4 regions of the Companilactobacillus bobalius genome follow, and region 4 is predicted to be linked to each of the others. Evidence: predicted binding sites of a transcription regulator. Region 4 holds the regulator's gene; each other region holds the start of a gene.

Region 1 (3,222 bases), on a different contig from region 4:
GTTGCTGGTGCTTATTGGCAAGGTAAGTCAAGTAACCCAATGCTTCAAAGAATTTATGCTACAGCCTTCTACAAGGAAGATGGACTAGAAGCTGACCTTAAACGTCGTGCCGAAATCAAAGAACGTGATCACAGAACAATTGGCCGTGATTTAGACTTGTTCTTCGTTGACCCAGAAGTTGGTGCTGGTCTTCCATACTGGATGCCAAATGGTGCTACAATCCGTCGTGTCATCGAAAGATATATTGTTGATAAGGAAGTTGCTTGGGGTTACCAACACGTTTACACACCTATTCTTATGAACTTAAATGCTTATAAGACTTCAGGTCACTGGGCACATTACCGTGAAGACATGTTCCCACCAATGGATATGGGTGATGGCGAAATGCTTGAACTACGTCCAATGAACTGTCCTTCACATATTCAAATTTACAAGCATCACAACCGTTCATACAGGGATCTACCACTTCGTATTGCTGAACTTGGTATGATGCACAGATATGAAAAATCTGGTGCTTTGTCAGGCTTACAACGTGTTCGTGAAATGACTCTAAATGATGGTCACACATTCGTTGCTCTTGACCAAATCCAAGAAGAATTCAAACGTACACTACAATTGATGGTTGAAGTTTACAAAGACTTTGATATCAATGATTACACATTCCGTCTAAGTTATCGTGACCCTGCTAATACAGAGAAGTACTTCGATGATGATGAAATGTGGAACAGATCACAATCAATGCTTAAGGCTGCTATGGATGATCTTGGCTTGAAGTACTATGAAGCTGAAGGTGAAGCTGCATTCTATGGTCCAAAGCTTGATGTACAAACAAAGACAGCTCTTGGTAATGAAGAAACATTGTCAACAATTCAATTAGACTTCATGCAACCAGAGAAGTTCCAACTAACATATGTTGGTTCAGATGGTGAAGATCACAGACCAGTTATGATTCACCGTGGTATTGTTTCAACTATGGAAAGATTCATTGCTTATCTAATTGAAATTTACAAGGGTGCTTTCCCAACATGGTTGGCTCCTACACAAGTACGTATTATCCCTGTTAACCAAAAACTTCATACAGAATATGCTAACGAAGTTCTTTCAGAATTACGTGCTAAGAATATCCGTGCTGAAATCGATGACCGTGACGAAAAGATGGGTTACAAGATTCGTGATTCTCAAACAATGAAGATACCATATACAGTAGTTATTGGTGATGAAGAAGCTAAGAACGCCACTGTTTCTGTAAGAAAATATGGTGAAGATGATTCAGCTTCAGAAAATGCTAAGATGTTCGTAAGTTCAGTTGTTGCTGATATTGCTAACTTTAGTCGTAAAGATGTTACTGATAAATCTGCTGACAAGAATTAATTAATATCCTTTAGCAAAATAACATTTTAAAAATTAAATACATTCAATCATGAAAATGATTGAGTGTATTTTTTTTGGACAAAATCGTGTTGAGTGTTCATTTAAAATGAACAATTGTATTCACTATATAAACAATATATGAATCAAAAATTTTAAAAAATATGATAATTTGTGAAATTAAATTTTTTTTTGATAAAATTTTCTCAATCTTAGCAGTGGTTATCACAATCTTTGAGTTTGTGAAGTAAAAAAACAGGTTGATACCCCAGAATGTAAGCGTTATCATGCGCTTGTAAGGAAATAGTTATCGTTTTCACAAAAGGAGAGTGTGAATATGCAAATCGCTGTAATTAAGGAACAAAAAGAAGGAGAAGGTCGTGTAGCGGCAACTCCAGAAAATGTTCGTAAGATGGTTGAAGCTGGTAATGAAGTACTTGTTGAAAAAGATGCAGGTATTGGGGCAGGCTTTACAAACGAAGAGTATGTCGATGCTGGTGGTAAATTAGTTAGTCATGAAGATGGCTGGAAAGCTGAATTGATCATCAAGGTTAAAGAACCTGATCCTGAAGAATATAAGTATTTCTCAAAAGGTAAAATTGTTTGGGGATTTCAACATTTGGCATCATCAAAGCCAACTGTTGAGGCAATGATGAAAGCTGGTACAACTGCAATTGGTGGTGAAACAATTGTCAAAGATGGGAAATTGGAATTGTTGGCACCAATGAGTGCAATTGCCGGCCGTAGATCAGTTATTATGGGTGCCTATTATCTTGAGGCACAACATCAAGGCCAAGGAATTCTTCTACCGGGTATTCCTGGAATCGATGGTGGTAACGTCGTAATCTTTGGTGGTGGTAATGCCGCTGTAAACGCTGCTACATTAGCTTTAAACATGGGATGCTCAGTTGTAATTATTGAATTGAATGATGAAAGAATTAAGTTCTTACAAGATAAATTTGCAGGTAAGAAATTCAGAGTTGTTAAATCAAATGAAGAAAACTTAGCCAAGGAAATTAAAGATGCTGATATCTTTATTTCAACAATTTTGATTCCAGGTTCAAGACCACCTAAGTTGGTTAAGGAATATATGGTTAAATCAATGAAGCCAGGAAGTGTTCTAGTTGATGTAGCTATTGATCAAGGTGGAACTGTTGAAACAATTGATCATCCAACAACTATTGATGATCCAATCTTTGTAAAAGATGGAATTATCCATTATGCAGTTCCTAATCAACCAGGAGCAGTACCACGTACAGCAACAATGGCCTTGGCAAAAGGTAATTTGAGTTACTTACTAGAAATTGCTGACAAAGGTATTAACGAAGCCATCAAGACAGATGAAGCTTTAGCATCAGGGGTTAACCTCTTTGAAGGTAAGGTAACTAATAAAGGATTGGCAGATTCACTTGATTTACCTTATACAAAATTGTCAGTTGATGAAGAATCAGTTAACTAAATATTGATTAAATATAGATAAAAATTAAAGATGGGTGAGGTACGGATCATGCTAAAAGGTGTAGGCATTGATAATATTGTTGATATTCATGATATTGAAGAAGCAAAGGCAATTGTTGGAAAATATGCTCGTAAGACCCCTCTAGTTCAATCCATGTTTTTGAGCCGTAATGTTGTTGGTGGGGACGTTTACTTAAAACTAGAAAATATGCAACTAACAGGATCGTTCAAATTCAGAGGTGCCAATAATAAAATTAATCATTTATCACAGGAGGAATTGAATCGAGGAGTAATTACTGCATCAGCTGGTAATCATGCTCAAGGTGTAGCTTTGACAGGACACCTATTAGGAATTGACACAACAGTCGTTATGCCTGATGAAGCTCCTCAAATGAA
Region 2 (3,222 bases), on a different contig from region 4:
ATGGTTTGCAAGCAGTCCACATTTCTTCACAACTAATTTCTGGTACATGTGGCAAACAACATTTGCTTTCAAACGTGCTAGTTCAGCTGTTGAGCTACGTCGTTATATGAATCGTATGATTCTTGAATTCAGTCGTATCAATACACTAGAAGGTGTTACAAGAAGTCCATACAATCAATTTGAAAGTATCATTTTGCCAATGCGCAAGTATTTGGAAGATCGTGGTGTAACCTTCATCAATAACCGTAAAGTTACTGATTTGGAATTCAAAGATACACCACTTCAAGATGATATTATCGTTACTGGACTCAAGTATGAAGAAGTCGACAATGATAACAAAGAAGGACACATTGATATTGCTGAAAACGACTTAGTCTTCGATACTAATGGTTCAATTACTGATAGTTCAGCACTTGGTGACTTTAATACACCATTTAAGGAAAATATGGATTATGCACCTAGTGCAGCACTTTGGAAGAAAGCAGCTGAGAAGTTCTATTCTCTAGGTAATCCTGACAAATTCTTTGGTGATCGTACACAAAGTGAGTGGGTCAGTCTCACAGTTACAACCAACAGCCACTTCTTGGTAAATGAAATTTCACGTATTACACAACAAGAGCCCGGAAATGCTTTGAATACATGGATTAACAGTACACCATTGTTGTCAATCGTTGTTCATCATCAACCACACTTCAAGGCACAAAAGCCTAATGAGTCAACATTCTGGGGTTACTTCATGTATCCAAGAAGAAATGGTGATTATGTACAAAAGCCTGTAATGGAAATGACAGGTAAAGAAATGCTAGAAGAATTATTAGGCCACTTAGCAGAAGTAGATCCAAGCAAAGACAATATCAAGAACCATACACAGGAAATTATGGACAGCATTGTCAATGTAATTCCTGTTCACCTACCATATGCAAGTGCAATGTTCAATCAAAGAGCCGTCGGAGATCGTCCAGATGTAGTTCCAAAGAACAGTAAGAATTTGGCCTTCATCAGTCAATTCTGTGAACAACCATTCGATATGGTCTTTACGGAACAATATTCATTCCGTGCAGCACAACGTGCCGTATATACATTGTTGAATATTCCATTGTCAGAGATGACACCAATGCACCATTATGAGAAAGATCCAAAAGTAATGGCACGTGCTACTAAGACCATGTTTAGATAATAGAGAGAGGGTGGAGCAAGGGCGAACAGCCTCCGAGGATTTGCCTAAGTACTGGAATCGCACGCGTACTATGCGGGCAATTCCAGCACTGTAGCAAACCACAGGAGGTTGCCCTTGCGCAACCCGTTTAGGCAGCATACTTGAGAAGAAAAATATAAAAATTTGGTTGTTAGAATCTGAAGTATAGTTATTAGAAACGTAGAAGGAAAACTATTGAGAATAGAATAGACCAAATTTTCACAATACAAAATGTATTTAAGAGTAGAACACCTAAGCGAAAATCTCCACAAAAAGGGGGTTGATGCCTATAATCAATCTATATTTGAAACAAATAAAATTTAACATCAAACGACAAAACATCTCATTAAAAAAGATAAATATTTTCACAAGCAAGAGCTGAATTTCAATTCAGCTCTTTTTTTTGTGAATTGGAAAGCAACCTAGAATAGGCATTTTGATGAGATTGTGAAGAAATATTCACAATTGAAATAAGATGTGAAATTATTTTTTGACAATCGTTTGAGTTGCAGGTGTTGATATATCAACGTGAAAACGTTTACTTGAGCTTTTTGAACAAAATAACTTGAACATTGATTGTACAGTGATAAGATAAAACGTGAATTAGTTAACAAATATATCGATTTTTAAATCTTGGAGGTAATCAGATGTTGAAAGGTTCCAAAGATACAAAGGTTTCTACAAAATCAGATGAAAAAGAAGATGTAAAACCAGTTATTGATGCTATGGTTGCTAAGGCTCACAAGGCCTTGGATATCATGGACGGTTTTACTCAAAAACAAGTTGACCATATTGTTCACCAAATGGCCATTGCTGGATTGAATGCTAGTTTTGAATTGGCTAAGTTAGCCTATAAAGAAACTGGCCGTGGAATGGTTGAAGATAAAGTTATTAAAAATATGTATGCTACAGAAGAGATTTGGCACTCAATCAAACGTGACAAGACTGTTGGCATTATTGAAGACGATAAAGAACATCGTTTGATCAAAGTTGCTGAACCACTTGGTGTTTTAGCAGGTGTTACACCCGTTACTAACCCAACTTCAACTGCAATGTTTAAGTCATTGATTGCCATGAAAACACGTAATCCAATTATCTTTGGTTTCCATCCCCAAGCTCAAAATTGTTCTGTTGCCGCCGCTAAAGTTATGTTAAAAGCTGCCGTTGATGCTGGTGCCCCAGAAGGTGTCATTCAATGGATCGAAAAACCAAGTATTGAAGCAACATCATACTTGATGAATAACGAAGGTATTGCTAGTGTTCTTGCTACTGGTGGTCCTGGAATGGTTAAGGCTGCTTACTCAACTGGTAAACCTGCCTTGGGTGTTGGTCCTGGTAATGGTCCTGCATACATTGAAAAGACTGCTAATATCAAACGTGCTGTTAACGATATTGTTTTATCAAAGACATTTGATAATGGTATGGTTTGTGCTTCTGAAAATAGTGCCATCGTTGATGCTGATATTTATGACGAAGTTAAATCTCTATTTGAAAAGAATAGGATTTACTTCATTAAGAAATCAGATTATAAGAAATTAGCTGATGCAATGTTTAGACCAGAGGGTGGGGTTAAAGGTCCTATCGCTGGTAAATCAGCTATCGAAATTGCTAAATTAGCTGGTATCAAGGTTCCCACTGATACTAAAGTACTTGGTGTTGAATTATCAAAGGTTGGCCCAGAAGAGCCACTTTCAGCTGAAAAATTATCACCTGTACTTTCGGTTTATAAAGTTGCTGGGCATAAAGAAGGCTTCGAAAAAGCTGATGAATTGTTACACTTTGGTGGTTTAGGTCACACAGTTGGTATTCACACAATGGATGAAGACTTAGCTACAGAGTTTGGTATTAAGATGAAAGCTAGTCGTGTCTTGGTAAATACTCCTGCCGCTATTGGTGGTATTGGTAATCTTTATAATGAAATGATTCCATCACTTACTCTTGGTACTGGTTCATGGGGGAAGAATTCTATTTCTCATAACGTATCTTCATTTGATTTGCTTAACATTAAGACAATCGCAAAACGGAGA
Region 3 (3,222 bases), on a different contig from region 4:
TTTATCTAGTTTTTCCAACATAGCACCACCATATTGGAGTTCCTGACCTTTTTCATCCAATAAATGAGCACCTAAAGCCTGAGCCATTCCAGCACCACCGTCATTAGTAGCTGACCCGCCAATTCCGATAATAATAGTCTTTGCGCCCTTTTGGATAGCTGACTTTATCAATTCACCAGTTCCAAAGGTTGTTGTAATATAAGGATTTTGAGTAAATTGATTAATATACTGGATTCCACTTGCTTCGGCCATTTCAATCACAGCCACTTTACCATCATCAATCAAGCCATAGTGAGCTTCTGTCTTATACCCCAAAGGATTAGTTACTTCTTCAGTAATAATTTGCCCATTTTTAGCATCTACTAAAGATTGAACGGTTCCCTCACCACCATCAGCCATTGGCACATCAACAAAATCTGCCTCTGGATAAACTTTAGCAAATCCCTTATGCATCGCAGTAGCGACTTCTTTAGCTGTTAATGAATTTTTATATGAATCTGGAGCCAAAACTATTTTCATCATAATCCACCTCTAGAACAAATTTCCATACATTAATGTTGCTACAATCGTCATTGAAAGTCCAACTAGCATTTCCCACAAAACAACGCTCATTCTTTCTTTAAAGTGCATGTCAACGGCTTTGGCTGTTACGTGGAAATAGTTACCATGTGGTAATTGATCGATAACAGTTGCTCCAGTATGAACCATCGCTGCGGCACCTGTACCAGAAATACCAAAGGACATGATTGACTTGCTGAATGAGTTCGATGCCAAAATAACACCAGTAGAAGTTGAAGCTGTTGCTGCGGCCATTAAAATACCGGCAATTGGAGCCAAGAAAGTTCCGGAGATTCCAGAAACCTTTACGATTTCAACTACCTTTTGTGGTAAATCAGATGCTGAAACTAAACCAGCAATCGCACCAGCACCTATCAAAATCAGCACTACATCAGTCATTCGTGCTAATCCACCGGTCATATATTTCAAAAACTTTTTACGTTGTCCCATCGCCAAAGTTCCGATTAAACCGGCAATCGGTAAAATATACATTGCATCTAAGTTGAATGAAGCTAAAGCTTTAATTCCTAGAATGTCACCTACCGGAGTAATCAAAAGTAGAATAACAGCTACCAAAGGTGTCACAATTGCTGCCTTCAAACTTGGTAAATCTTTATCCTCTTTAGTTTCAAACTTATGCTCTGCTGACACGAAAGTTCCTTTATTTTTGATCAATGTTGCCAAAAGTACTGTTACGATCAAACCAACGATAGCTGGTACAAAATCTGCGATCATAACTTGTGAAAGTTCAACATTAAAACCCTTAGCAGCCGCAATTGTATTAGGATTAGGTGAAATGATATTTCCAGCCTTACCACCACCAGAAAGAGCTACTAATAATGAAAGTTTACTGTAATGCATCTTCTGCCCAACTTCTAGAGCAATCGGTGCCACAATCAATACAGCTACGGGAATAAAAATCCCTACACCTGTTAAAACCATCGTCGATAAAGCCAACGCCAAAATGGCCAACTTATCACTAAAATGATTAACAATATTAGATGCAATTACGTTAGCTGCACCTGATTCCATCATAACTCCGGCTAAAACTCCAGCCGCAATAACACGGATAATCGTCCCCATAACACCAGAACTACCTTTGACAATTACATCGGTTGTCTGTGAAAGATTCATTCCTCCAATTAAGCAACCAACAATTGCCCCAAAAATTAATGCATAAATAGGATTAACCCTGAATAAAATCAATCCAATTGCTAAAAGCAAGCCTAACAAGGCTGCCCACCAAGCAATAACCATTTTTAAATATCCTCCTCAAAAACACGGTAATTGTTAAATATTGAACAATTATTAACTTTTGTATAATACCTTGATAAATTTTCTAAATCAATGTACACATGCACAAAAATAATTGGATAATATATTAAAAAATAATGTGATTTCTTGATAAATCAATGTTTTTAAAATTTAAAATAATGTAAAATATTTATATGCACAAATAATGGATTTAAGCTTTTATGTAAGTTTGCTTAATCTTTAACAAGGATAAAATTATGAAATTAGACCCCAAATTAGCTCAATCCATTGTTGATCGAATGATGGAAAGCATCCCTTATAATATTAATATGATGAACGAGAAAGGTTATATCATCGCTAGTGGCAATAAAGAGCGTATCAATACTCTTCATATTGGTGCCATTGAAACTATTGAAAGTGGCAAGACTAAACCTATGGTTGAATCCTTTGGTAAATTCGGTCAACCTGGTGTGAACATCCCAGTCGAATTTCAAGGTAAAACGATTGGCGTTATTGGCATTACCGGCGATCCTGAAAAGGTTACTCCCTTAGCCTCTCTACTCAAGGTATCAACTGAATTACTGATTACCCAGATCAATAGCTCTAAGGCCGAAAATCAACGTAAGGAATCACTGAATCATTTTCTTTATCAATGGACCACTATCGACAATATTTCTGAAAATGCTGAATTAAAATCTCGAGCTCAAGCTTTGAATATCAATCTAGAATTAAAACGCTATGCCGTTATTCTCGAAACAGATAATCAACCAACGATTTTTGAAGGTGACTTCTACTTCAGTAAGACACCGCATCAACAATTGATTATTACTCGTAATACCGAAAATTTAGAAAAGTACTTAAAATTCAGTCAACTTAATCAAATCGTGATTGGCATCAGTAATCAAAGTACTAATTTAAAAAAAGCCGTTCAACAAGCGATTGATACTATTAAAGTTGTTTATGAATTGCAATTGACCGATATTTATTATTATCACCAAATCAGCTTTCTAAATAAATTACTCCAAAGTCAGCTCCACTCGGCCAAAATCATCAATAACTTTAAAAATTTGCTTAAAACCAGAGCCGGAACTGAATTAATTGATACCCTCGATTGTTATTTCAAATCAAATGGTAATGTGACCGACACTTCAACTAGATTGAATGTTCATCGAAACACGACTAATTATCGGTTGAACAAAATTTCCGACTACTTCAACCTTGATTTGCATGATATTACAGACATGTTAGAATTGTATACCAACTACTTACACTTTAAAAAATATCTTTATGAGCATTAATTTTCTTTACTATTTATCTCATAACTAGACTTTTTTAAGAATTATGTTTACCATTTTCACGAATACTAATAATTAATATTGCGAGGCTTAATAATGGTATTAATGGATCTTA
Region 4 (3,222 bases):
TTCAAATTCTGATCGTAGTAACCAACTTGAACATTGGCACCAAACTGAGATGTTCCCTTGATCATTGGGATTTGTCCCAAGATAGATTTAAGAAAAGTTGATTTACCGATACCGTTTGGTCCGATAATACCAACACGTTCACCCTTTTTGACATCTAAATTGATAGGTTCGGACATAATTTGGTCTTCATAACCGATAGCGGCATCTTTGACGAGTAATACGTCATTGCCACTTTCCTTATCAATTTGAAATTTAAAATGAACTGAGCCTTGATCACTGTCAGGACGATCCAAGACATCCATATGTTCCAACTTCTTACGACGACTTTGAGCCATCTTGGTAGTGGAAGCACGGACAATATTCTTTTGGATATACTCTTCAGTCTTCTTAATTTCAGCCTGTTGCTCTTCATAATGTTTCCAGGCTACTTCTTGATTTTTTTTCTTTTCTTGTAAATAGAAAGAGTAATTACCAGAATAATGAGTTGATGAGTGATGATTGATCTCAACAATTTCAGTAACGACTTTGTCCAAAAAGTATTGGTCATGGGAAATGATGACTAGTGCGCCACGGTAATTTTTGAGATAACCTTCAAGCCATTCAACTGTATTGATGTCCAAATGATTTGTGGGCTCATCCAAAAGTAAAATATCGTGATGTTCCAAGAGCATTTTAGCCATAGCCAAGCGTGAACGTTCACCACCAGAAAGGGTTGATATTTGTGCTTGCCAAACATCCTCATCGAATCCGAATCCCTTGAGGACACTGCGAATCTCTGATTGATAGCCGTAACCATTTTCTTGACGGAAGGTATTTTGCAATTGATCATATTGCTTCAAAATGTTGTCGTAATCTTGAACATTGGGGTCAGCAATTTTTTCTTCTAAAGTGTGCATCTTTTTTTCTTGTTCCTTTAGATAATCAAAAACGTGTTCCATCTCGTCAAAAATTTTATTTTCACTATTCAAACCGGAGTCCTGAGCAAGGTAACCGATATTTGTATCCTTTTTCAGAGCAATATTTCCACTATTATAACTTTCTTGATCAGAAATAATTTTGAGCATAGTTGATTTGCCGACACCGTTTCGGCCGACTAGACCAATTCTACTATTATCCTGTACTTCAAAGCTAACGTTAGAGAATAGCCTTTTAGTACCAAAATTCTTTGTAATGTTCTGTGCTTGTAATAAAATCAATTTCAAACTCCTTTATATATTCACAATTTTATCATTATTCAATAAATTATGTCTTTATAGGTTTAACGTATTGCGTTTTTGTCGATTTTTATTTACTATAAATGTTAGTGAAATGACACACATATGGTGGTAAATTATGACAAAAACAACTGTTCCAAACGCAACAATAAAGCGTTTACCAATTTATTATCGGTATTTTCAATTTTTAAAAGATGAAGGTACAAAAAAGATCTCTTCTGGAGAATTATCAGAAGGGGTCAAGATAGATAGTGCTACAATAAGACGTGACTTCTCATATCTAGGAGCACTTGGAAAACGTGGTTATGGCTACGATGTAAACGATTTAGTGGCTTTCTTTAAAAAGCTCTTGAATCAAGATAAGCGTACTAACGTAGCCCTAGTTGGTGTAGGTAATTTAGGTAACGCCTTACTAAATTATAACTTTTCTCGGACTAATAATGTTCGAATTGCAGCAGCTTTTGATATTAATAAGGAAATTGTTGGCACAGTTAAGAGTGGTGTTCCCGTTTATGATATATCTGAACTAAAGGAACAACTTCATTTGCAACAAATCGATGTCTGTATCTTGACTGTTTCTTCGAATGCAGCTCAAACAACTGCTGACTTATTGGCTGATGCTGGAGTTAGAGGTATCCTGAACTTTACACCAGTAATTATCAATGTTCCAAGCAGTATCCGTGTTCATTATGTTGATTTGGCTAATGAATTGCAGACTCTGATTTTCTTCTTAGATCGTGATAAGTCAATGAAAGAAGAGCAAGAATAATTTTTTGGGGGAAAGTATTATGAGTGAACCATTGTTCTTAAAGCCTGTATTCCACGAAAAAATTTGGGGTGGAAGAAAGCTAGAAACTAAGTTTGGTTACAATATTCCAGATGGCGCTATTGGTGAATGCTGGGCTATTTCAGGTCATCCACATGGTAGATCACAAGTTGAAAATGGTGAATTTGCTGGTCAATATGTCGATGATCTTTGGAAAAATCATGGTGAGTTATTCGGCAATCCTAAGGGAAAAGTATTCCCACTTCTAACAAAGATTTTGGATGCTGAAGCAAGTCTATCTGTTCAAGTTCATCCTGACAATGAATATGCAGCAGAACATGAACATGAATTAGGTAAGACAGAATGCTGGTACATCATTGATGCTGAACCAGGTTCATACTTGATTTATGGTCACAATGCTAAGAACAAAGCAGAACTTGATAAGATGATTGAGTCAGGTGACTGGGATCATCTACTAAGAAAAGTTCCAGTTAAGACTGGTGACTTCTATTATGTACCAAGTGGGACTGTTCACGCTTTGAACAAGGGTATTATGGCTCTAGAGACACAACAAAGCAGTGATACAACATATCGTTTGTATGACTATGACCGTGTTGAAAAGTCTACTGGTAAGAAACGTGACCTTCACATCAAACAATCAGAGGATACAATTACAGTTCCTCATAAAGATCCACAATTAAATATTGAATCAAAAGAAGAGGGCAAGAACAAGTTTACAACATTCGTTCAACCACCCGTATCACCATTCTTCTCAGTTTATCACTGGGAAATTAAGGAACCAGTCGAATTACATCACCAAATTGGTAAGTATACTTTGATTTCTATAATTAATGGTCAAGGTAAGATTACCGTTGATGGAAAAGACTATGATTTGAGCAAGGGTATTCATTTAATCGTTCCAGCAACTGTTGCTTCATGGACGCTTTCTGGTGATTTGGATATTATTGCTTCAGAATCAGGCGAAGATTAGATAAATATTAAAATAATGTAAAAAAGTGCAGAATGTCGATTTGAAAAAACCGGATGTTCTGTTTTTTTTATTGGCTAAATCAAGCAAAAGTAGAACCATTTTATGCGTGGGGCTAAATAATGTTCGTAAAAATGAACTGAATGAAAAATATTTTAATTTGAAACCGTTATCAATTTCATTTTTTACAAAAAGTCTTCTATAATTAAGACTATGTTGATTTCAAAGGGGACTTAAAAGTGCAAAAACGACGA

Evidence for each region. Region 4 encodes Rex, which represses fermentation and respiration genes when NADH is low (regulators of the CRP and FNR family bind a similar motif). Its sites were predicted from a motif close to TTGTGAANTANTTCACAA; they were not measured.
Region 1: the regulator Rex is predicted to act here: its motif matches at 1,673-1,690, upstream of ald (alanine dehydrogenase).
Region 2: the regulator Rex is predicted to act here: its motif matches at 1,792-1,809, upstream of adhE (bifunctional acetaldehyde-CoA/alcohol dehydrogenase).
Region 3: the regulator Rex is predicted to act here: its motif matches at 1,846-1,863, upstream of LKACC16343_RS02115 (GntP family permease).

Annotation. Positions count from the first base shown of each region.
Region 1 is NZ_MYFM01000008.1:80,632-83,853, forward strand. It holds gene thrS (threonine--tRNA ligase) at 1-1,371, shown strand, start outside; gene ald (alanine dehydrogenase) at 1,706-2,827, shown strand; gene tdcB (bifunctional threonine ammonia-lyase/L-serine ammonia-lyase TdcB) at 2,876-3,222, shown strand, end outside.
Region 2 is NZ_MYFM01000007.1:75,141-78,362, forward strand. It holds gene LKACC16343_RS11155 (oleate hydratase) at 1-1,177, shown strand, start outside; gene adhE (bifunctional acetaldehyde-CoA/alcohol dehydrogenase) at 1,843-3,222, shown strand, end outside.
Region 3 is NZ_MYFM01000001.1:443,534-446,755, forward strand. It holds gene LKACC16343_RS02110 (glycerate kinase family protein) at 1-519, opposite strand, end outside; gene LKACC16343_RS02115 (GntP family permease) at 532-1,815, opposite strand; gene LKACC16343_RS02120 (CdaR family transcriptional regulator) at 2,070-3,110, shown strand; gene LKACC16343_RS02125 (alpha/beta hydrolase) at 3,204-3,222, shown strand, end outside.
Region 4 is NZ_MYFM01000002.1:355,715-358,936, forward strand. It holds gene LKACC16343_RS04850 (ABC-F family ATP-binding cassette domain-containing protein) at 1-1,196, opposite strand, end outside; gene LKACC16343_RS04855 (redox-sensing transcriptional repressor Rex) at 1,333-1,983, shown strand; gene manA (mannose-6-phosphate isomerase, class I) at 2,003-2,971, shown strand; gene LKACC16343_RS04865 (cation:dicarboxylate symporter family transporter) at 3,208-3,222, shown strand, end outside.